2 linked regions of the Methylorubrum extorquens genome follow. The main gene of each other region encodes a partner of the protein of the gene in region 2 in a complex. Links are inferred from orthologs where the notes say so. Each region holds a gene or a part of one and is shown on either strand. Other genes may lie near its edges.

Evidence for each region.
Region 1: the proteins of J2W78_RS19390 (region 2) and dnaN are in contact, whole or in part, in a cryo-EM structure (PDB 8GIZ), measured with the Escherichia coli proteins. The link is inferred for Methylorubrum extorquens from one-to-one orthologs.

The regions. Positions count from the first base shown.
Region 1 is NZ_JALJXF010000001.1:780,782-792,824, forward strand. The notes cover bases 679-3,566. They hold dnaN (DNA polymerase III subunit beta), read right to left. Parts: upstream 2,740-3,566; coding sequence 1,618-2,739; downstream 679-1,617. Other genes in these bases: recF (DNA replication/repair protein RecF), read right to left, coding at 679-1,577; dnaA (chromosomal replication initiator protein DnaA), read right to left, coding at 3,055-3,566. Also shown: J2W78_RS03805 (LysE family translocator), read right to left, coding at 1-412; more of recF, read right to left, coding at 420-678; more of dnaA, read right to left, coding at 3,567-4,560; rpsT (30S ribosomal protein S20), read right to left, coding at 5,375-5,641; J2W78_RS03835 (PAS domain-containing protein), read left to right, coding at 6,870-9,182; J2W78_RS03840 (Crp/Fnr family transcriptional regulator), read right to left, coding at 9,215-10,072; J2W78_RS03845 (sensor histidine kinase), read left to right, coding at 10,427-12,043. UniProt on the Escherichia coli protein: Confers DNA tethering and processivity to DNA polymerases and other proteins. Acts as a clamp, forming a ring around DNA (a reaction catalyzed by the clamp-loading complex) which diffuses in an ATP-independent manner freely and bidirectionally along dsDNA.
Region 2 is NZ_JALJXF010000001.1:4,147,676-4,159,690, reverse strand. What follows is about bases 4,074-6,933. They hold J2W78_RS19390 (DNA polymerase III subunit gamma/tau), read right to left. Parts: upstream 6,514-6,933; coding sequence 4,633-6,513; downstream 4,074-4,632. Other genes in these bases: J2W78_RS19380 (DUF5991 domain-containing protein), read left to right, coding at 6,781-6,933; J2W78_RS19395 (YbaB/EbfC family nucleoid-associated protein), read right to left, coding at 4,220-4,543. In the rest of the region: J2W78_RS19410 (glycosyltransferase family 4 protein), read right to left, coding at 1-192; J2W78_RS19405 (polysaccharide biosynthesis/export family protein), read right to left, coding at 365-943; J2W78_RS19400 (GumC family protein), read left to right, coding at 1,165-3,567; more of J2W78_RS19380, read left to right, coding at 6,934-7,284; J2W78_RS19375 (PepSY domain-containing protein), read right to left, coding at 7,318-7,578; J2W78_RS19370 (YifB family Mg chelatase-like AAA ATPase), read left to right, coding at 7,729-9,267; J2W78_RS19365 (FIST N-terminal domain-containing protein), read left to right, coding at 9,380-10,558; J2W78_RS19360 (ATP-binding response regulator), read left to right, coding at 10,569-11,933; J2W78_RS19355 (hypothetical protein), read right to left, coding at 11,956-12,015. UniProt on the Escherichia coli protein: Part of the beta sliding clamp loading complex, which hydrolyzes ATP to load the beta clamp onto primed DNA to form the DNA replication pre-initiation complex.

The sequences.
Region 1 (12,043 bases), 3.4 Mb from region 2 along the record:
CGATGACGGTCGGGAGCAGCGCGAGGAAGAACAAGACGACCTTCGGGTTGCCGAGCGTCAACGCCAAGCCACCGAGGAAGAGCCGCGGCCCGTTCTCGCCCCGCACGGGCTCACCCGAGATCGTTTCGACCGGCGCAGTCCACGCGCGCCACGCAAGGTAGGCGAGATAGGCCGCGCCGAGATACCGAATGCCAATGAAGAGGGCAGCAAAGCTCTGAGCGAGCAGGGCGAAGCCGGTCGCTGCGATCGAGAACCAAAGCAAGTCGCCGACGAGGAATCCCGCGATGAAGGCTGGAACGCCGCGGGTTCCACGCGCCAGCACACGGGCGACGAGAGCGAACACGCCCGGCCCGGGTGAGGCGACCGCAACCGCGCAAACGGCAGCAAAGAGCGCGAGGCTTGACAGCGGCATTGGCTCTTCAACCAGCTTGCGACGCCACGATGCGCCCGTCCGCAATGTTGACCATGTCGGCACGGCCTTGCAACTCGGCGAACAAGGCCGGATCGGCGCCCGTCATCCAGACCTGCCCCTCCAGCGCTTCGAGCGCATCGAACAGCCCGCCGCGGCGGCGCGGATCGAGATGGGCGGCGACCTCGTCGAGGAGGATGAGGGGTGCGAGCCCGCTCATTGCCCGCACGAGGCGGGCATGAGCGAGAACGAGGCCGATCAGCAGCGCCTTCTGCTCGCCGGTCGAGGCGGTGGCGGCGGGTACGTCCTTGGGACCGTGGCGCACGACAAGGTCGGTGGTCTGCGGCCCGATCAGGGTGCGGCCCGCCGCGCGGTCGCGGTGGCGGCCCTGCATCAATGCGCGGCGGAAGCGATCCTCCGCCTCCAAAGCCGGCCAAACCGCGACGAGGTCGTCGAGGTCGCCCTCCAACCGCAGCGAGGCCCAAGGGAAGGGCGCGGCATCGTCCCGCGTCTCGGCGATCAGCCGATCGAGGCGTTCCACCGTCTCGCGCCGGGCGAGCGCCACGGCAACGCCGAGTTCGGCCACTTCGCGCTCGACCGCATCGAGCCAGCGGCCGTCATCCGGCCGCTCGTCGAGAAGGCGGTTGCGCGAGCGCAGGGCTCGCTCCATCGCCGAAACGCGAGCGCCGTGGCCGGCATCGACGGCAAGCACCAGCCGGTCGAGAAAACGGCGCCGGTCGCCGGCCGAACCGCGAAACAGCCCGTCGAAATCCGGCGTCAGCCAGACGATCCGCAGGAACTCCGAGAACGCCACGGGGGAGGAGGCGGGCGCGCCGTCGATCCGGCAGACTCGCGTGCCGCGCCCGTCATAGCCCGGCGGCTCGTAGCCGGAGCCCAGCCGATGCTCGGCTTCCGACGCTTCGAGCGTCGCCGACACGGCGAATCCCCCCGGCCCGCAGACCCGCGCCATCGTCGCCAGATCGGCCCGGCGCAGTCCGCGGCCGGGACAAAACAGCGAGACGGCCTCCAAGATGTTAGTCTTGCCCGCCCCGTTCTCGCCGACCAGAGCCACAAAGCGGCGGGTGGTGGCAAGATCGAGATCGACGTGATTGCGGAAATCGCGGGCGATCAGGCGGGTGAGGCGGGGGCCTCCCGGCAGCATGTCCATCGAAGCGATATATCCGATCCGGCCGCAGCCGGAAGCGGACTCACACGCGCATCGGCATCAACACATAAAGCGCCGGGGCGCCATCCCGATCCTGGATCAGCGTCGGTGAGCCCGGATCGGCGAGCTTGAACAGGGCGGTGTCGCCCTGGAGCTGAGCGGTGATGTCGAGCAAGTAGCGGGCATTGAAGCCGATATCGAGGGCGGCAGACTCGTAATCGACATCAAGCTCCTCGGTCGCCGAGCCGGCATCCGGGTTGGTCACGGACAGGGCGAGGCGTCCCTCGCTCACGGCGAGCTTCACGGCACGGCCACGCTCGGACGAGATGGTCGAAACGCGGTCCACCGCCTTGGCGAAGGCGTCACGCTCCACCGTCAGGCGCTTGTCGTTGCCGGTGGGAATCACCCGCTGATAGTCGGGGAAGGTGCCGTCGATCAGCTTCGAGATCAGGGTCACGCCGCCGGCAAAAGTCAGGCGAATCTTGGCCGGGGACAGCTCGACCTGCACGCTGTCGCCGCTATCGTCCACGAGCTTCTGGATTTCGGCGACGGCCTTGCGCGGGACGATGATGCCCGGCATCCCGCGGCTGCCCTCGGGAGCCTCGGTCTCGACGCGAGCGAGCCGGTGCCCATCGGTTGCCACCGCGCGCAGCTTCAGGGCGCCCTCGACCTCAAGGGTGTGGAAGTAGATGCCGTTGAGGTAGTAGCGCGTCTCCTCGGTGGAGATCGCGAACTGCGTCTTCTCGATGAGCTGCTTCAGCTCGGCCGCGGGAATGACGAACGAATGCGGAAGCTCGCCCGCGGCGAGATCGGGGAAGTCGCCCTCCGGCAGGGCGCCCAGCGCAAAGCGTGAGCGTCCGGAACGGATCGTCATCTGCCCCGTCTCACCGGAGGTCTCCAGCGAGACCTGCGCGCCCTCGGGCAGCTTGCGAACGATATCGTAGATGACGTGGGCCGGCACCGTGGTGGCGCCGGCATCGAGCACGTCGGCGGCGACGGTCTCCGTCACCTCGATATCGAGGTCGGTCGCCTTGAGCTGAAGGCCGTTCTCGCCGGTGCGCAGCAAGACGTTGGAGAGAATCGGAATCGTGTTGCGCCGCTCCACCACCCGGTGGACGTGGCCGAGCGATTTCAGGAGGGCTGCGCGCTCGACTGTGACTCTCATCGGAAAACCCGTCGTCTCTTGAACAATCGACCCGCCCGCCGTCGATCAGGCCGGATGAGAATGCAGCTCACCAAACGCCCGTTCGGCCATCGCGACCGGAGAATGGGCCGGCGACCGGACGTTTCGCGAGGCACTCCGAAGCGGAACAGGGCCGGCAGCTTGGCGAAGCGCCCCCGCGAAGGCAAGGGCGGCCTTCGCGCTGTCCCGCCCCTCGATGGCGCGCGGCGCGGGAGGACGGCCCGGACCGGACCGGACCGGATCCGCAGGAATGACGAAACGCCACAAAGGCGAGACCGGGACGCGCCCGGCCCCGTCTCAGTCTTGGAGCATACGCTTCAGCAGCTCGACCTCGTCGCCGAGCACCGCATCCTCACCGATCTGCTTCTCGATCTTGCGCACCGCGTGCAGCACGGTGGTGTGGTCGCGCCCGCCGAAGCGGCGACCGATCTCGGGCAGGGAGCGCAGGGTCAGCACCTTCGACAGATACATCGCGATCTGGCGCGGTTTCACCACGGCGGCGGTCCGACGCTCGGACAGGATGTCGGAACGCGACACGTTGTAGCGCGAGGCCACCAGCTTCTGGATGTCCTCGATTTTCACCCGCTTGGGTTCGCGGTTCTTCACGAGGTCGCGGATCGCGGTCTCGGCGGTCTCGACCGTGACCGGCGCGCCGGTGAGGGTCGCGTGGGCGAGGAGCCGGTTCACCGCACCTTCGAGGTCGCGGCCATTGGCCGTGATCGCCCGGGCGACATAAGCCGACACGGCCGGCGAGACCTCGAAGTTCGGGTGGCTCTGACGTACGGCGTCGAGCCGGGCGGAGAGGATCGAGGCGCGAAGCCCCTCGTCGAGCCCGCCGATTTCGACGACGAGGCCACCAGCGAGACGCGAGCGCACGCGCTCGTCGAGCGCTTCCAGCTCCGTTGGAGGCCGGTCGGAGGCGACCACCACCTGACGCCCCGAATCGATCAGTGCGTTGAGGGTGTGACCGAACTCCGTCTGGATCGACTTACCCTGGATGAACTGCACGTCATCGAGGATGAGCAGATCGATCGCCCGCAGGCGCTCCTTGAAGGCCAGGGCATTCTGCGTCTTCAGGGCGTTGACGAAGCCGTACATGAAGCGGTCGGCGGTGAGGTAGATCACCCGGCGTCCGGCCTCGCGGGCGGCGTGGCCGGCCGCGTGGAGCAGGTGCGTCTTGCCGAGGCCGACGCCGGCATGAACGTAAAGCGGGTTATAGAGCGCGCCGTCGCTGTCGCTGCGGGCGATCCGCTCGGCAGCAGCATGGGCCAGCGCATTGGAGCGGCCCACGACGAAGTTCGCAAACGAGAGCCGCGCATCGAGCGGCGCGCCGTTGAGATCGACCCCGGCCGAATCACCGCGGGACGAGGTGATCTCGGTCTCGATCATCGGTCCGGGTCCCTGGAGGGCCGCGGGCGTCGCGATCGCGTGGAGACGGGTCAGCGGTCCGCTCGTCGGGTTCGATTTCGCCTGCACGCCGGCACTCGGCCGAACCGGGGCGGAGGGACCGCGCACGCCGACCTCGATGCGGCTGACGCCATCGGCCTCGGCGCGGAAGGTCGTCAGCACTCGGTCGATGTAATGCGATTCGATCCAGCTCTTGAGGAACCGAGTCGGAACAGTGAGGCGGGCGACCCCACCCTCCACATTCTCCAGTTCGAGGCGGGCGAACCAGCTCGCGAAGACATCCTCGCCAAGCTCCGCCCGCAGCCGCCGCTTCACCCGTGTCCAGGCGGCGGGAAGATCAACGCTTCCTCTGCCGTTTCCGCCATCGCCGTCCGACATGCTGCCGTCGAGGTGCATCACCGTGTCTCCTCGCATCCTCAGCCGGCGGACCGGAGGGGACGCGTACGCATACGCCACACGAGAGGAGGCGCCGCCCGATCCGGGCGGCACCGAGAGTGGCCGCGGCGCTGTCAAGAGCTGCGTCGCGGCCCATCGCTAAAGATGGCTGTGTATCAACAATCCTCTATCGTTCTCCTAACAGCGGGACGATCGGGGAAAACATCTTCGTGGCCACCGAGTCGTCAGGTAGGGACCGAAGAGTCGAAGGCCTGCCCGCAACTTGGGGACGACTCTGGGGGTGTAGGTGCTGATCTTGTCGAGCTGCTCGCCCGGCAAGGTTTTGTTAAGCTACACGGGCAGCGCGTCTGTGCGCAATGAAAAGCACTTTGCGCATGGTTAACGAAATCTTCAGAGCGCCCTCAATGAGCAGCTGCAAGCGTCGATTCGGGATAACCCGGCGCGAACTGTGGAGAAGCATCATGGGCCGGTGCACAACCGTGGCCGATCGAGCCTCGGCTTGGAGCCTGCTCGGGGGCACGGCGAAGCCCGCCGGCTTCGCGTCTCTCACCGAACGCAGGCCGCGCCGTCGTGCCGAGGGGAAGACGGCCGATCATCGGAAGCTTTTCGAGCACGTCCAGCGGCAGCACACTCGGGGAGGGGCAATGCCGCCTCTCCGTCACGCCTGTCACGGGCCATGGCCTGCTTTAGGACTCACGTGGCCTTGCAGGCATGAAAAAAGCCCGGCCAGTGTGGCCGGGCTGAATGCAGCATCATATCGAGCGAGCTCCCGGCAAGCCTTCCGTTCGGAAGGCCGGGAGCCGTCGCAATCCGATCAGGCAGCGATGGCCTTCACGCGGGCGGCCAAGCGGGAGACCTTCCGCGAAGCGTTGTTCTTATGAACGATGCCGTTCTGGGCAGCGCGCATGATCTCCGGCTCGGCGGCGCGGAGGGCCGTGAGGGCTTGGCCCTGATCGCCGGTGGCAATCGCCTCCTCGACCTTACGGACAAAGGTACGCATCCGCGAGCGGCGCGAGCGGTTGATCGCCGTACGCTTGGCGATCTTGCGGGTCATCTTCTTGGCCGACACGGTGTTGGCCATGGGGCATCCTCGTCTGGTCGTGGCGGCAAGAACCCGGCCCGGGGCATCCGGTGTCGGTCAACGCAGCCTGATGATAAGCAAAGGCGAAAAGACCGGTCGCAATGCTGCGGCCGGACGTGGTGGGTGCTCTATAGCGACACACCCATGGTCCGTCAACAAATCGTCATGCCATCGCTCAATCTTGCGGCTCACGCATTTTGTGCGACGGAACAGCGTTGCCAAGCGAAATTCGATCGGCTAATGCCCCTCCAGTCCGGCGGCGGCACCGCCCCCCGGCACCGCGCTGCGGTAGCTCAGTGGTAGAGCACCTCATTGGTAATGAGGAGGTCGAGAGTTCAATCCTCTCTCGCAGCACCATTCTTCTCAATGACTTAGCTGTCCCTTTGTGGAGTGCTCTGAGGTTCGTACGAACCTGAGCCCCAAATCCTGAACCCGTGGACAGGTTTACGAATAGAACCACCTTGGCAGCTTGTAGGATCCGCAGCTTTTGCCTCGGCCTGCAAATGCCTCCCGACCGGCTCGAGTACGAAACGGCTTAGCCTACCGACGATGGATGGGCATACGTCATTGCCCGCAGAATCGCAGACGTAGCGTGACGACTTTACTCAGCTGGCACGTTCGAAACGTGGCCCCGCGCGGGTCGACGATATGACTGGTTAGACATTCCAATGACGCCGACCGCTAATCGGGGGCGTCGATTGACTGTCCCTATCGCGACAGGGCTACCGCTTTCCCTCTGCCACCTGGGCGCGGCCTCACCACTATCTGCCGCGCGTTTACTCTCGCACGCAGCGTCCTTCCGGGCTGTCCCCTCGTTCGACTCCGTCCAAATCCCGCTTGTCACATCAGCACTCTCAGTCGGCACCATTTCCATGCTGATGCGTTTTCATGCAAGTACACCAGCGCGTGGATTGCGCTAGTTCAATTCGCGACGGAACTCTCTGACATCCGGGAAGCAACCCAATTACTTTGAATTTTAGCCTATGCCAAATATTTCATCACATCTCTTTACATGATGATTTTTTCGTGAAATTTCAGCAGAATGATATCTCGATATGCTTTTCATTTTTCGCTTCTCTGCCGTTCGTCAGTCGCGATGTGAGGTCAGAAATCTATTTCGAGCCGGACCTGTTGGGATCGCGGCCGAAGTATCCGTCGGCCGCCCATATTCGCGTATGCCTCGTTCGACGTCGCATATCAGGACGGGATCGCAGCCGGAGTCCGCCGCATGAACGCCTCCGCGACATGTCTGGCCGCTAACCCGGACCGATGGCCCGATATCACCGCAGCGAAGCACCTCGCGGCGATACCGACGATGCTCGAAATCATCCGTCGCTCCACCGGCCTCGGCTTTGCGGCTGTGGCGCGGGTGACGGACGAGACGTGGCTGGCTTGCTGGGTCAGAGGTGATGCCGGTTTCGGCCTACAGGCGGACGCCGTGCTTCCCGCGGATTCAATGCTCTGCCGGGAGGTGCGGCGGCATCGCCGACCGGTCGTCATCGACGATGTCAGCTCGGATACGGCGATGCATGACCTCTCGAATTCTAGAGATCGCGGCTTTCGCAGCTACATCTCCTTTCCGATCACGATGCCGGATGGAGAGATCTTCGGGACACTCTGTGCGATCGGAGCGGAGCCGGCGCATTTGGATCGCCCGGAGATCACGGGATTGTTCCAGCAATTCTCCGAACTCATCGGGCTTCTACTCGACGCGCAGCGGAAGCCGCCCATCGTCCGCTCTCGGCCTGAGGAGACGGGAGTCGCATCGTGGCAGCGAACCGAGCCGTTGGTCGCTCTGATTGAGCTTCTTCCGTTTGGCGCCGGGCTGTTCGGGTCGGACGGTCAGGCCCTCGTCGCAAACTCCATCCTACAGCCCCTTCTGACACAGGGTCGCGTGCCCGGTGCCGACGCGGACCCGCACTGGACCGCCTATGCAGCGGATGGCACCCTCCTCGATCCGCGCGATCATCCGTTCGCGCGGGCCTTGCGTGGTGAAAGCGTCCCGGTCACGCGCTTCCATTACCGCGGCGATGACGGGATCGGGCGCTGGGCACGGATCAGTGGGGTGCCTCTGCAGGGTCCGACCAACAACGCACGCTCCTGGAGCGGCACGGAGCCGGCCGTACTCCTCCTCGTCGAGGAAGAGCGCGAAACGGGGGAGGTTTGGAGACGGAGCGAAGCCCGTCTTCGGGCCGCCATCGATCTGGGTGGCCTATCGTCCTATCGTTGGAACCCCGCGACGGGGGCACTGCAATCCGACGCGCGTCTCAAGGCCATGTGGGGGCTGACACCCGACACGCCGCTCGATCAATCCGTCTGGCTGTCGGCGATCCATCCCGACGATCGCACGGGGGTTGAGGCGGCGCTCGCCCGATGCATCGATCTGGCAGGCGATGGCACCTACCACGTCGAGTATCGGGTGATCGGACTCGGGGACGGCGTCGAGCGCTGGGTCTCGACGCGCGGACGAGCCGAGTTCGAAGACGGCCGACCCGCCGGCTTCATCGGTGTCGCGGTTGAGATCACCGGGCGCAAGCGAGAGGAGGCCGCCCACCGCGCGGGCGAAGCGCGCTTCCGGCGATTTGCCGAACATTCGACCAACGTCTTGTGGCTCGCGGATTTGGAGAGCCGCCATCTGACTTACCTCAATCATGCCCTTCGACGCGTTTGGGGCGTCGCGCCGGAGCGGCTGCCGTCCCTCGAACGCTGGCTTGAAACGATCCATCCGGACGACCGCGACAGCGTGAGCCATACGCTCGAACGGGTGGAGGAGGGTGAGGTGGTCGTCCAAGAATACCGCATCCTGCGCCCGTCGGACGGCGCCGTCAGGCGGATCCGCGATACGTTCTTCCCGATCACCGGAGAGGATGGCCGCGTTCACCAACTCGGCGGCATCGCCGAAGATGTGACGGGGCGCACCGGCGCACGGATCTACCTTGTGGACGAGGATGCGCCCGCGCGACGAGCGCTGCTCAGGCTGCTGCGGCTGGCCGGCTACGAGGTACAGACCTTCGCGAAGGCCGCGGGGCTGGCAGAGGTCGCAAGCTCCCTGCAGCCGGGTTGCGTCATTCTCGACATCGAGACCGCTGGACCGGAGAGCCTCGCGGTGGCGAAAGCGCTCAAGGCCGGGCAGCTCGCCCTGCCCGTACTCGTCATCGGACGCAGCCACGGCGATGTCGGCTTCGGCGTGCGCGCCATGAAGGCCGGTGCCGTCGATTACCTCGAAAAACCGTGCGAGCCGGCGGTACTGCTCACCGCCGTCTCGGCCGCTTTGGCCGAACAGCGCACCGACACCGAGCGCAGCCATGCCCACGACGACGCCAAGCTTCGCATCGCGACTCTTTCACCCCGAGAACGGCAGGTGCTGGAGGGGTTGCTGGCAGGGGGCACGAACAAGTCGATCGGCCGAGTCCTCGGCCTCAGTCCGCGCACCGTCGAGATCCACCGAGCCCGCGTCATGGAAGCGCTCGGGGCGCGTACCCTGCCGGAAGCGGTGCTGACGGCGGCCAGGGCCGGGGTGCAACCAACCGCCACCCTCTGAGGGACGAGAGGCGGCGGCTTCGGGAATGGTCGTCAGGCGATGAGTTCGTCGATGGCCGAGGGCCGCAGCGGGACAGCGGCAAGCTCCAGATAGGATGCATCATACTCGGCCAGCACCCTGAGCCCCTCGGGCTTCAAGATCGTGAGCCTGCGGCCGGAAAGCTCGATCAAGCCGTCGCGACGCAGCTTCTGGAGAACGCGATTGACGTGAACGCACGACATGCCGAGCGTGTCGGCGAGATCGGCCTGCGTGATGGGGAAGCTGTACTGGTTACCGGGGGCGAGACCGGCAGTCCGCAGACGCAGCAGCATTTCACACAGGAAGTGCGCCAGCCGCTCGGGACCGGACCGGGAGCCGAGATTGGTAATCCATTCGCGCAAGGTCGCCGATTCGGTCAGCCGAACCATCTGCAGCGCGCGGGCGATCCGCGGACGTCGCCGGATGATGCTCTCGTAATCGGCACGCGGAATGAAGGCGAGCTGGCAGGCGGTCAGGGTTCCGATCGCGCAGTCGAGCGGCAGGCGAAAGTCGAGATCAGGCTCGAAGAGGTCCCCCGGCAGGAGGTAGGCCGTGATCTGTCGCCGCCCATTGGTCAGGAACTTGTAGCGGCAGGCGAAGCCGTCGAGCACCAGGATGGCGCTTTCCGGGACGTCGGACTGGTGCAAAAGCGGGGTCTGCGCCGTGTAGCGACGACCGTTTGCAGACCATTCTTCGAGGTCCAGGAGGTCACGGTGGGTCAGATCCACATAGGTCGCGAGCTTTCGCGCCAAGGAATCACGTGGCGGCGGCTCCGTTCGCCCGCTCTGAACCAGTTCGAATGCTTGCGACGCGACGGTCTCAACGTCGCCGAGAGATTCTCGACCGAATCGGGATACAGGCGGCGGCGTCATGAGGCAATTCGATCGCTTCTGCCGCATCTGCTTCGGGTACTCAGCCATACAGGATCGCATTTCTTGCGACATTCCGTGCCTGAGCGCATCTGTTTCGTACCTAAGGTAGTTACCGAAGCAAGCGGGTAGCGCCCCTTTTCCGACCTAAAACGCTCTCGTGAGTTTGTACGATAAAGAACGGGGGTACGATCTCAGTGGTGGGCCGCGATAGCATCAAACGCGTCCGCAATGTAACTTAAGCGGGTCTCGGGCAGCCGTGCCGCGCCCGGCTCGCATCGTCGCGGTTCGTGAAGCGGATCCGACGGTGCCCGTGGCGCAAGCACTTATCGACAGCCTCCGAGATTCTGCCTGACGATGGTTTCCACCGGCTACAATCCGGCTCTCGTGGCGCTGTCCCTCGCCATTGCCGTACTCGCCTCCTACACCGCGCTCGATCTCGGCGGACGCGTGCGCGCCGCCGCATCCGGGCTGGGCTGGGCTTGGCTTCTGGGTGCGGCCTTGGCGATGGGGGGCGGCATCTGGTCGATGCATTTCGTCGGGATGCTGGCCTTCGAAATGGGGCAGCCCGCAGCCTACGACCTCGGCCACACGCTCCTGTCCCTTCTCATCGCCATCGGGGTGACCGGCGCGGCTTTGGCCTGGGTCGGCCGTCGGCGGGCCGGCCGCAGGGACGTCCTCGTTGCCGGTCCCGTCATGGGGATCGGCGTGGCGGCGATGCACTATACCGGGATGGCCGCGATGCGGATGCCCGGCCAGCTCGCCTACAGCGTGCCGGTTGTCGCGCTCTCGGTGGGGATCGCCATCACCGCGGCGACCGTCGCTCTGTGGCTGACCTTTCGACCCACGAACGTCTGGCAGCGCTTCGCCGCCGCCCTGACCATGGGCGTTGCAGTGGCCGGTATGCACTACACCGGCATGGCAGCCGCGACGATCACCGCCGAGGACGCCGGCGCTCATTCCGCTCATTTCGCAGCGACGAGCGTGGATCAGCAGAATCTCGCCCTCTACGTGGCCGGGGCGACCTTCGTGATCCTGTTCCTCGCGATGCTCGCTTCCGCTTTCGATCAGCAGCGGATCCAGGGTGAATTGCGGGCAAGCGAAGAGCGTTTCCGGGCCGCCGTACAAGCCGTGCGCGGCGTGCTGTGGACCAACGATCCGGAGGGCCGGATGATGGGCGAACAGCCCGGCTGGGCCGCCCTGACAGGGCAAACCCGCGACGAGTATGAGGGCTTCGGCTGGGCCGACGCCGTGCATCCGGAGGATAGGCAGGCAAGCGTCGAGGCTTGGAACGCGACCGTCGCCACCCGCAGCACCTTCCTGCACGAGCATCGGGTGCGTGCTCGGGACGGCTTGTGGCGGCATTTCTCGATCCGCGCGGTCCCCGTGCTCGAGCCGCACGGTGCCATCCGCGAATGGGTCGGCGTCCACACCGACATCACCGAGCAGCGTGAGGCCGAGGCCGAGTTGCGAGAATCGAATGAAGAGATTCAGCGCTACGCCTACATCGTCAGCCACGATCTGCGCGCGCCGCTCGTCAACGTGATGGGATTCACGAGCGAGCTGGAGGCGGTGCGCCAGGAATTGCGCACGGTGCTGCGCGACCATCCGCAGGGCGGGCGGATCGATGACGACATCACCGAGGCGCTGGGCTTCATCCAGGCGGCGATCGTCAAGATGGAGCGGTTGATCGCCGCCATCCTGAAACTCTCACGAGAGGGCCGGCGCCGGTTCAGCCCGGAGCCGCTCGCGATGACGGCCGTCATCCGCGGGATCGCCGACGCCCAGCGCCACCAGGCCGGGCGCAAGGGTGTGACGGTGACGGTGGCCGAGGATCTGCCCTCGATCGTGGCCGACCGGCTCGCCGTGGAACAGGTCTTCGGCAACTTGATCGACAACGCCCTCAAATATCTCGATCCGGCCCGGCCCGGAACCGTCGAAGTCACGGCCCGGCCCGCGCCCGGCAACCGCATC
Region 2 (12,015 bases):
GCCCGCCTCCGCCTGGAGGCGGGTGAGGTCGATGACGTGGCGAAACAGACCGCCGACCGGGGCCCGGAACACGTGGAGGATGCGGTGCCGCTCACCGGTCCCGACGCGGGACGATAGGTCCGCGCCCAGGTGACCTATCGGCCCGTGTGGCGTCACGGCGGCGGTCAGAGGAGCGGCGAAGGGAGAGGCCACGGCAGTCGGTCTCCGCGCGGGCGGCCCCAATGCGGGGCCCGGTCCGGCGGAAGATCGTCATGGCGCGGTCAGCGCCCGGTTAAGGGGCAAGCGAGAATGGCACGCGGAGGTCTCTCACGCCCGGCTTTCGTGGATCACGGTTAGGCGTTGGTGAATGCCGCAGTGAGCCGGCTCAGAAAAACCGCTCCTTGACGACGATCGTGTCGCCCGGCCGCACCGGGTAAGACATTGGGACGATGCCGTTGATGAGCCCGCCCTGGCCCTCGCGGGTCAACACCGCGTAGTCGCGCGCCGCGCGGGGGCCGAAGCCTGCGGCGATCGCCACCGCCGTCTCGACGGTCATGCCGTTGACGTAAGGGTACTGCCCCGAGGTCGTCACCTCGCCGAGGATGTAGAAGGGCCGGTAGGCATCGACCTCGACCGTCACGTGCGGCTCGCGCACGAAGCCGGCCGCGAGCTTCGCTTCGATCAGCCGGGCGGCCTGCGCCGTCGTCTGCCCGCCCACCTGAACCACGCCGATCAGCGGCATCGCGATCCGCCCACCGCCATCGACCGCGTAGATGTTGGACAGGTTGTCCTGCCCGAACACGATGACGCGAAGCTTGTCGCCTGCCGCCAGCGAGTAGCGCGTGCCGATGGAGCCGGTGCCGGTGGCATCGAGATCGACCGTCCGGAAATCCGGACGCAGACAGCCGCCGAGCGCGAGGACGGACGGAAGGGCCAAGAGGAATGCGCGCCGCTGCATCGCCATCGCCGTTGTGAAGAACCTCAGCGTTACTTAACGGCGTATGGTTAACGAATGCTGATCCAGCCGCGATGCCGGGCGGAAACATGTCCGGCCTCCGGCGCGGCGTCTCGAATGTCGATGAGGGCCGGCCGCAGCTCTTAACGAGAAGTCAACCTTAACGACCTCTATTGGTCGAAGGTGGATCGATCGCCCCGATCCGCGTCCCGCCTTCGTAAAGACTGCCCATGCCGCGCCTCAGGCTGTCGACCGATCCGTCTCTTCCGCCGCCCGGCGGGCCCGGTGGGCCCGGCGATGGATTGGCGGTTGCGCAGATTGGCGGCGTCCTGCGCCGCTCCTGGGCCTGGATTGCCGTGCCGACGCTGGTCGCCGCGCTCGGGGCGGGCGTCTTCGTGCAGGTGGTGACCCCGCGCTACACCGGAGAAGCCAAGGTTCTGCTGGAAAGCCGCGATCCCGCTTTCGCCCGTACCGCCGCCGAGCGGACGGACCAGATCCAGCCGATCGACGAGCAGGCCGTCGCCAGCCAAGTGCAGGTGGCGATGTCGCGCGACATCGCCCGTGAAGCGATTCGCAGCCTGAAGCTCGTCGGAAACCCCGAATTCGATCCGGAAGCCGAGAGCAGCTCGGCGATCCGGCGCACGCTGATGATGCTGGGCCTCGTCTCGGCGCCGATGGAGCGTCCTTCCGAGGATCGCATTCTCGAAAGCTATCTCGACCACCTGCTGGTCTATCCGGTCGGAAAGTCACGCATCCTCGCCGTCGAGTTCCGCTCGCGCGATCCCGAACTCGCCGCGCGCGGCGCCAACACCGTGGCGGACCTCTACCTCGCCTCGCTGGAAGCCGCCTCCGTCGATACCGCCCGTTACGCCTCGACCTGGCTCGGCAACAACATCGCCAACCTGCGCGCCCGCGTGGCCGAAGCGGAGGCGAAGGTCGAGGCGTTCCGCGCCAAGCACGGCCTGATCGGCACGGGCAGCAGCGCGGCGGCTCAGCCGCTCTCGTCCCAGCAGCTCTCCGAATTGTCGAGCCAGCTCTCGCAGGCGCGCACGATCCAGGCGGACCTGACCGCCCGCGCCAAGCTCCTCAAGGACATGATCAAGGAGGGCCGCGCCTTCGAGATCCCCGATGTCGCCAACAACGAGCTGATTCGGCGCACGGTCGAGAGCCGCATGGCGATGCGTGCGCAACTCGCCCTCGAATCGCGCACGCTGCTGCCGGCCCACCCGCGCATCAAGGAGCTGACGGCCCAGGTCCAAGATCTCGAGAATCAGATCAAGGCCGCAGCCGAGCGAGTGGTGCGCACCCTCGAAAACGACGCCAAGATCGCGGGCGCCCGGGTCGAGTCCTTGCGCGCGGCGGTCGACGGCCAGCAGGACGTGGTCGCCAAGGGCAACACCAGCGAGGTGGAGCTGCGTGCTCTCGAGCGCGAGGCGAAATCCCAGCGCGAGCAGCTCGAATCCTATCTCGCCCGCTACCGCGAGGCGGCCGCGCGCGACGCCGAGAATGCCAGCCCGGCCAATGCCCGCGTGGTGTCCCGTGCGATCGTGCCCGATCTGCCCTCCTTCCCGAAGAAGCTGCCGATCGTCGCCTTCGCTACGATGCTCGCCTTCCTGCTCGCGAGCGCGGGCGTCATCGGCCGCCATCTCCTCGTCACGCCGTCCGAGCCGGGCGGAGACCGTACCGGGGATGAGGGGGAGCCCCTCGTTCAAGACGCACGGACCGATCGTCCGCGCGACTTCTACCCGGAGCCGGAGCCGCCCGCGTCGCGCCGTCCTGCCTATGAGCCGGTCTATGGCGGGGCCTATCCGGCCTCTGCGGCGGAACGCTTCGCGCCGGCCCTCGCCTTTGCCAATTCCCTGAGGGCGACCGCGACGGTGCATCACCCGGTCTTCGCCAGCACGGCGCCGATCGGAGCCGAGGCGGCTGCGCCAGGGGATGCGGCAAGAGCGAGCAAGGAAGGGCTCGGCGTCCCCACGAAATCCTCCGCCTCCTATGCCGATCTCGATGGTCTGATCGCCCGGCTGGAGAACGGAACCGGCAAGCCGCACGGCAAGGGGCAGTTGACCGGGCCATCCAAGGGGGGCTGCGTGCTCGTGGTCGAAACCCCGCGTGCCGACGGCACGCCCGGTCTCGCCTCCAATCTCGCCCGGGTGCTCGGTCCGCGCCGCCAGACGCTACTGGTCGATGTGAACGGCGCGGTCTCCGGACCGTCCGAGCCGGGCCTGACCGATCTGGTGGCCGGTGCGGCCGATTTCCTCGACGTGATCCAGCCGGTGCGGGGTTCGCGTCTCCACGCGGTGAAGCGCGGCGCAGCGCCTCTCGACGTGCTGTCGGAGGAGCCGCAAGGCCTCGCCATCGGGCTCAACGCCCTGTCGCAGAGTTACGATTGGGTGCTCTGCCGCCTCGATGCGCGGAATGCCGAGGACGGCGCCGAACTCATTCCGGCGGTCGGCCCCTGCATGGACTCGATCGTGATCGCCTCGGATGCGGCGTCCGACGACCCGGTTCTGGTCTCACTCTATCGTCTCGCCAAGGAAACCGGCGTGGGCCGGGTGGTGGTCGCCCGCCACGGCGAGGATGCGGAACGCACTCCGAGCCTGGAAGCGACGCCTCTGCGGCTTTCGGCCTGACGCGCCGGCAGACCTCCGAAGCGGCAAGGCGCCGCTTCAGCAACCCGTTCCCTGCTCTTCTTCCGTTGCGGTCATCGCGGCGGCAACAAGCAGGGCCGAGAGGTTGGGGTGCCAACAATGGCCGCGAGGGCAACGCACGCGGCGGTCAGGGAAACCGGGAACAGGATCCGCACGGTATCTCCCCGAATCAGGGCGGTGGTTCCGCCGGCCCAGATCGGAGGGACCGGCGGAACCGCCGAGCCTCGCTAAGGGGGGGCCGCGTTCGACCCGGCCCACTCACCTTGCCGCTCCGATGAAATTGCTGCCTTAACAAAATTTGGAGTTGTGCCGCCGCGTTCGGGGAACGTTCAGCTGTCGGACTCAAGGCACCCTGGATGCGCCATGGCCCAGCGATGCCAAGCCCTTGATACGTCACTCTGATTTCGCGAGCGGCTCCCGCGCGAGGGCGTCGGGTCTCACCCTCGCTGACGTATGTGGCAAGTCGCCTCACTCGTCCGGCCGACACCTTTCCGGCCGACGGGATAGCCCGCGCCGATCCTGCCGAACCAAAGCTAGCGCATCGCCCTGGATATCGGATCCAGGACGATGCGCTAGCTTTTGTTTTTGCATCGTCTTTTTCCGAAAGCCGGCAACCACCTTTCGGGACGATGTTCTAGAATGGCAGCTTCATGCCGGGCGGGAGCGGCAGGCCCTTGGTCAGCTCCGCCATCTTCTCCTGCGCCGTCGCCTCGGCCTTGCCGCGGGCGTCGTTGCAGGCGGCGACGATCAGGTCTTCCAGGATTTCGCGTTCGTCGGCGACCATCAGGCTTGGATCGATGGAAACACCGAGCACCTGACCCTTGGCCGTCATCCGCACCGTCACGGCGCCGCCGCCGGACGCGCCCGACACCTCGACCGCTTCGAGTTCGGACTGAACCGAGGCCATCTTCTCCTGCATGGCCTGGGCCTGCTTCATGATGCCCATGAGGTCGCGCATGGTGGGTTCGCTCCGGTTCCGGTCGAGAAAGGGTCAGCTCCCCGCACTTAGGCGCGGGAGCCCGGCCTTGCCAGGGTAAGGCGGGCGCCTCAGGCGTCGTCGTCCGTCTCTTCGGGCGGAGGGGCTGCCGGCCCGGTGCCCGCCGCCGCGGCGTCGGCGCCATCGGTCTCCGGCGCCTTGTCCCGCACATCGACGATCTGCGCGCCGGGGAAGCGCGACAGAACCTCCCGCACCAGCGGGTGCGCGGCGGCGTTCTGGTGGCGGGTTTCCTCGGCCGCCCGCGAATTCTCCGCAAGCGTCGGCGCGCCGGGCTCCTTGGAGAGCGCCACCAGCCAGCGCCGCCCGGTCCAGGCATCGAGAGCGCGGGCGAGATCGGTCGGAAGGCTCTGCCGGCCACCGGGGGCAAGGCGGAACTCGATCCGCCCCTCCTCGAAGCGCACGAGATGCACGTCGCGCTCCAGGGCCACCTTCAGGGCGATGTCGCGGGCCGCCTCGGCCTGGGCGACCACGTCCTCGAAGCGTCCGAGCCGCGGACCGGCGGGGGCCACCGGAGCCGGGCGCGATGCGGGTTGCGGTGCCGCGGCGGTGACGGGGGAGGGAACCGCGGCCAAGGTCGGCCGAGGCGCGGGTTGCGGGGCGGGGGGCGCCATCTGCAGCGCGGCCGAGCCGTGCGAGGCCATGGCGGAACCGCCGTCGCGCCCGGAACTCGGGCGAGCGGCGCCATTGCCCTCGGACGAGGCGATGTCGGCGCGAAGCTGGCGCAGGGCCTCGTCGGGCGTCGGCAGATCGGCGGCGTAGGCGAGCCGCACGATCGCCATCTCGGCCGCCGCCAGCGGGCGGGGGGCGGCCTGCACCTCGGGCAGCGCCTTGAGTAGGATCTGCCACGCCCGCGACAGGGCCCGCACCGGCAGGCGCCCGGCGAACGCGACGCCGCGCACGCGCTCCGCCTCGCTCAAGGTCGGGTCGGCCTCCGCCCCCGGCACCAGCTTGAGGCGGGTGACGAGATGGGTGAAGCCGGCCAGATCCGAGAGCACCACCGCCGGGTCGGCGCCCGCATCGTACTGGGCGCGGATCTCGGCGAAGGCGGCCGGCACGTCGCCGCGCATCACGGCCTCGAACAGATCGACGATGCGTGAGCGGTCGGCAAGGCCGAGCATGTCGCGGACGCCCGCGGCCGAGACCGCGCCCGCCCCGTGGGCGATCGCTTGATCGAGCAGGGAAAGCGCATCGCGCACCGAGCCTTCGGCGGCGCGGGTGACAGCGGCCAGCGCCTCGTCCTCGGCCTCCACGCCTTCCGCGGCGCATATCTTCTTCAGGTGGGCGGAGAGCACGTCGGCCTCGACCCGGCGCAGGTCGAAGCGCTGGCAGCGCGACAGGATCGTCACCGGAACCTTGCGGATTTCGGTGGTCGCGAACACGAACTTGGCGTGGGGCGGCGGCTCCTCCAGCGTCTTCAGGAAGGCGTTGAACGCCTTCTCCGAGAGCATGTGGACCTCGTCGACGATGTAGACCTTGTAGCGGGCCGAGACCGGGGAATAGCGGATGCCATCGATGATGCCGCGCACGTCGTCGATGCCGGTATGCGAGGCGGCGTCCATCTCCAGCACGTCCATGTGCCGGGATTCCATGATCGCCTGGCAGTGCTGGCCGAGTTCCGGCATCGACACGGTGGGGCCGGTATCCGGCTGCCCGGTGCGGAGGTAGTTGAGGCCGCGGGCGAGGATGCGGGCGGTGGTCGTCTTGCCGACGCCGCGCACGCCGGTCAGCATCCAGGCCTGCGGGATGCGGTTGGCCGCGAACGCGTTGGCCAGCGTGCGCACCATGGCGCCCTGGCCAATCAGGTCATCGAAGGTCTGGGGGCGGTACTTGCGCGCGAGCACCCGGTAGGGCGTCGTGGCCGGCACGGGCGCAGCGGCGGGCATGCCGGGCAGGCCCGGCTCGTCGGTGAGCGTGCCGTGCGTCTCGTCCATGCCGCCGTTCGAATTTTCGGAAAGTGGCCGGGCCGTCCCGCTCAGGCGGACGGCGAGGGTGGGAGGCTGGACAAAGACCCGCTCGGTCTCGTTAGGGCTGCTTCCTTCCGGACCTGACCCGGTTGGCGAGTGAAACGTCCCTCGCCAACCTCCCGCGCCGTATATGACGGCCCGCGCGGCGGGATGCAAGCGGGTTGCAGGCGGGTTGCCTCGCCCGATCCGCGCGGCCATGCTTCCGGTAAGCAGGGGCCGATGCAGGGAGAGGTTATGCGGACGACCACGATTCCGGTGCGCTTCACCGTACTCGCTCTGCTCGCGGGCCTGTCCGCGCCCGCCGGCGCGCAGGATCGGGCCGGAGAGCCGGCACAGGAGGGCGCGCCGAAGGATTGGCAGGGTCGCTACCGCTACGAGCACGTCGCCGGTCGCACGGCCGGCGGCACGGGCATCGTCGTCAATTACGACCTCGTGATGCTGCCCCCCGATGTCCGCAACGGATGCGTTCTGACCGTACGGGGCTTCCAATCCGACGAGGCGCTCCGCTGCCGCACCCGTCGGGACGGGCAGGATCTCGTAGTGGCGTTCGATCGCTACGGCGATGGCGGAACGGTCAACAAGTACGGGGTTGCAGTCTACAAGCCGGGCCAGCCCCTGTTCACTTTAGCCAAGGTTGCTCGCGCCAAGGATGCGGCGCTGACCACACGCTGGCAGGGCCTCATGCCGGATGGGCAGGGCGTGGCCGAGAGCGGTGCTACCTTCAAGAAGATGCGGTAGTCCCGGAGAGGCGACCTCTCCGGGAGCGGGTGCCTACTCCGCCTTGCGCTTCACGATTTCCAAGGTCTTCGGGTCGAGCTTCAGGTCGAACTGCTTGCCGTTGGCGTCGATGGCGTCATCCACCTCGATCATGCCGTCGTCGAGTTCGATCTCCTTCCACTTGGTGAAACCCTCCTTCTTCAGGATGTCCTCGACCTTGGCCTGCTGATCGGGCGGCAGCTTCTCGTCGGCGAGCGCCGGACCACTGAGAAGCGCGAGGCCGAGGGCGAAGGCGGCGAGGGGGCGGAAGGACATGAGACGCTCCAAATTAATAAGAGACGCCGGGCGAACGGTCGATCGTCCCGGTTGTTCCTGCCCGATCTCCAGACGACCCCGCTCGTGATTGCCAGCGCGCGTAGTGCCGCCTAGGCTGCAACCTCCGGGTTCGGAGCTTGCCGCAACACCATGGTCACGCGCGTCGCCACCGTCGCCTTCGAGGGGATCGAGGCGCGTGCCGTCGATGTGCAGGTGCAGATCGCAGCCGGCGCCGTCGCCTTCACCATCGTCGGCCTGCCCGACAAGGCGGTGGCGGAATCCCGCGAGCGGGTGCGCTCGGCGCTGATCGCCTCGGGGCTGGCGCTTCCGGCCAAGCGCATCACGGTCAACCTCGCCCCGGCCGACCTGCCCAAGGAGGGCTCGCATTACGATCTGCCGATCGCGCTCGCGGTGATGGGTGCCATCGGCGCCCTGCCGGCGGACGCGCTCGGCGGCTATTGCGTGCTCGGCGAACTGGCGCTCGACGGTTCGATCACCGCAGTGGCCGGCGTGCTGCCCGCGGCGATGGCGGCGAATGGCCGTGGGCTCGGCCTGATCTGCCCGGCCGCGACCGGGCCCGAGGCGGCCTGGGCGGCCGGCGACATGGATGTACTGGCGCCGCGTTCGCTGATCCAGCTCGCCAACCATTTCAAGGGCAGTCAGGTGATGGCCCGGCCGCAGCCCGCGGTGGCAGCACCCGTCGGGCCGATGTCGGACCTGCGCGACATCAAGGGCCAGGAGGGCGCCAAGCGTGCCCTGGAGATCGCCGCGGCCGGCGGCCACAACCTGCTGATGAACGGCCCGCCCGGAGCCGGCAAGTCGATGCTCGCCGCGCGCCTTCCCTCGATCCTGCCGCCGCTCGGTCCGCGCGAGCTGCTCGAAGTCTCGATGATCCAGTCGGTCGCGGGCGAGCTGAAGGGCGGCGCCCTCTCGAACCGGCGCCCGTTCCGCCAGCCGCACCATTCCGCCTCCATGGCGGCTTTGGTCGGCGGCGGGATGAATGCGCGGCCCGGCGAGGCCTCGCTCGCCCATGGCGGCGTGCTGTTCCTCGACGAGCTCCCCGAGTTCACGCCCCAGGTGCTCGATTCCTTGCGCCAGCCGATGGAGACGGGCGAAATCATGATCGCCCGCGCCAACCATCGGACCACGTATCCGGCGCGGTTCCAGCTCGTGGCGGCGATGAACCCGTGCCGCTGCGGCATGGCGCTGGAACCCGGCTATGCCTGCCGCCGGGGGCCGAACGAGCGCTGCGTCGCTCAGTACGGCGCCCGCATCTCCGGGCCGCTGCTCGACCGGATCGATCTGCGGATCGAGGTCGCGGCGGTCACCGCCGCCGACCTGATTCTGCCGCCGCCCGCGGAGGGCTCGGCCGAGGCCGCCGCACGGGTCGCTGCGGCCCGCCTGCTCCAGAGCGCGCGATACACTGCCCTCGGCCTGCCGGCTGCGACGACCAACGCCACTTGCCCGGCGACCGTGATCGAATCCGCCGCCGCGCCCGATGCCGAGGGCGCTGCGCTGATCCGCCATGCGGCCGAGACCATGCGGCTGTCCGCCCGCGGCTTCCACCGCACCCTGCGGGTCGCCCGCACGCTGGCCGACCTCGACGGCGAGGCGCAGGTGCGGCGGCTGCATCTGGCCGAGGCGCTGTCCTACCGGGCGCGGGGCGAGCGGCCGGCGGCGGCGGCCTGATCGGCTCACGGGTCCGGCCATTGCCACGCCCTGTCACGGCGGACATAGTCGTGCACAATATGTCAGGGGCGGCCGGCTTGCCGGAACAGACTCCGTGCAAGGGAGCGAGGCGGTGGCACACGGCACGCAGATGCGCAGGCATCTGTGCGGAATCCAGACGGCCTGGACGGATGCGGGCGAGGCACTGGACGCGGTCGCGGCCGTCGCGGAGGCCCTCGACCGGGCGGCTGTCGGCCATCTGATCGTCTTCTTCTCGCCGGCCTACGAGGCGGAAGCCCTGACGGCCGCGCTCGCGGCGCAGTTTCCCGGCGTCGGGCTCACGGGTTGCTCCACCTCCGGCGGGATCAGCCCGGCGGGCTCGATCGACCGCGGCCTCGTCGCCATCGCCTTTCCCCGCCAGGGCTTCCGCATCGTCTCGGGCCTGCTCACCGACATCGCCCGGCTCGACGTGGAGGGGGCGGCCTCGACCGTGCGGGCCTTGCGCCGGACCCTCGACGGGGGGCGGTTGGACGGCGGCAGCGGCCACCGCTTCGCCCTCTCGCTGATCGATTCCCTCGCCAACGCGGAGGAGACGGTGGTCTCGGCGGTGGCCTGGGCGCTCGACGGCATCCCGCTGATCGGCGGCTCGGCCGGCGACGACCTCGCCTTCCGCAGCACGGTGCTGATCCACGAGGGCCGGCTCTGCCGCGACGCGGCGGTGATCCTGCTGGTCGAGACCGATTTCCCGATCCGCATCTTCAAGAGCGACAATTTCGAGCCGACGAACCGCAAGTTCGTGGTCACCGCCGCCCGCGAGGACGAGCGGCGCGTCACCGAACTCAACGCCGAGCCCGCGGCGCGCGAATATGCCATGGCGGTGGGGCTCGACCCGGAAAACCTCTCGACCATGAGCTTTGCCGCCTACCCGCTCGCGGTGAAGATCGGCGGGGAGTATTACTGCCGCTCGATTAGCCGGGTGGAGCCGGACGGCTCGATGACCTTTTTCTGCGCCATCGGCGAGGGCGTGGTTCTGACGCTGGCGCAGCCCCGCGACATCGTCGAGGCGACGCAGGCCGAACTCGAAAGCCTCGACGCGTCGCTCGGCGGGCTCGATCTCGTGATCGGCTTCGACTGCGTGTTTCGCCGGCTCGACGCCGAGAGCCGGCAGGTGCGCCACCGGATCGCCGACCTCTACCGGCGCTACGGCGTGGTCGGCTTCGAGACCTATGGTGAGCAGTACCGCTCGATGCACCTGAACCAGACGTTCACGGGCATCGCCATCGGCCGGGCCGAACCGAAGCCCGCGACATGAAGACGGCCCGATGAACCGCCCGACCCTCTGGATGGAACCGGTCCCCGAAGCGCAGACCATCGAGTCCCTGACGCATCGCGTGGCCAAGCTCGAGCGCATCAACGCGGCGCTGATGGCCCATGTCGAACGCACCATGGACCAGCAGGGCGGTGCCTACTCGCTGTTCCAGACCGCGATCATGCTGGAGGGCCGCGTCCGCGCCCGAACGGAAGAACTGACCGCGCTGATGAACAGCCTGGAGCGCTCGAACGCGGCGATGCAGGCGGCCAAGGAAGAGGCCGAGACCGCCAACCGCTCGAAGACGCGCTTCCTGGCCGCCGCGAGCCACGATCTGCTCCAGCCCCTCAACGCCGCCCGCCTCTCGCTCTCGGCGCTGACCGACCTCGCGCCGGGGCCGGAAGCGCAGGGCATCGCCCGGCAGGTCGAGCGCGGCCTGGAGACGATCGAGGATCTGATCAAGGCGCTCATCGACATCTCGAAGCTCGATGCCGGCATCGTGCGCCCCGTGGTCAAGCCGGTGCGCCTCGCCGACCTCGTGGCCGGGATCGAGGCCAGCTTCCGGCCGTTTGCCGAGCGCAAGGAGCTGCGCCTCGTCACCCGCTGCGCCGACCTTGTGGTGGAGACGGACGGGATCCTGCTCCAGCGCATCCTCCAGAACCTCGTCTCCAACGCGATCCGCTACACCGAGAGCGGCGGCGTGCTGATCGCCGCGCGCCGACGGGACAGGCTCTGCCGGATCGACGTGGTCGATACCGGCTGCGGCATTCCCGAGACCGAGCGGGCGCTGGTCTTCGAGGAGTTCTTTCGTGGCGCGCGCGAGTGCGACGATGGCGGGATCGGTCTCGGGCTCGGCCTGTCGATCGTGCAGCGCATGGCCTCGACGCTGGATCACGCCATCGAACTGCATTCCCGCAGCGGCCACGGCACGCGGCTGAGCCTCACCCTGCCGCTGGCCACCCAGCGTCCGGACGCGCGGGTGACCCTCGCGCCGCTCGCCACGGCGCTGACAGGCGCACGGGTGCTGGCGATCGAGAACGACGCCTCGACGGCGGAGGCGCTGCAACGGCTCCTGCGCAACTGGGATGCCGAGGTGCAGGTGTTTCGCGATCTGGCCGGCGTCGTGGCCGCCCTCGGTGCCGGTCTGGCGCGGCCGGACGTGATGGTGATCGACTACCACCTCGACAACGGCGCCTGCGGCCTCGATGTGGTGGATTACCTGCGGCGCAACCGGGGCTGGGTGACGCCGGTGATCCTTACCACCGCCGATCACGGGGCCGACATCGCCGCCCGCGCCCAGGCCACGGGGGCCGAACTCGTCCACAAGCCGATCAAGCCGGCGCAGTTGCGCTCGCTGCTCGCCTACATGCTGGCGTGAGGCGCGGTGAGGATGGGCGGGATCAAAGCGCGCTGAAGCGCCGCTCGCCTATCAGCCGGTCGCGCGCGCGGGCGACGAGGGC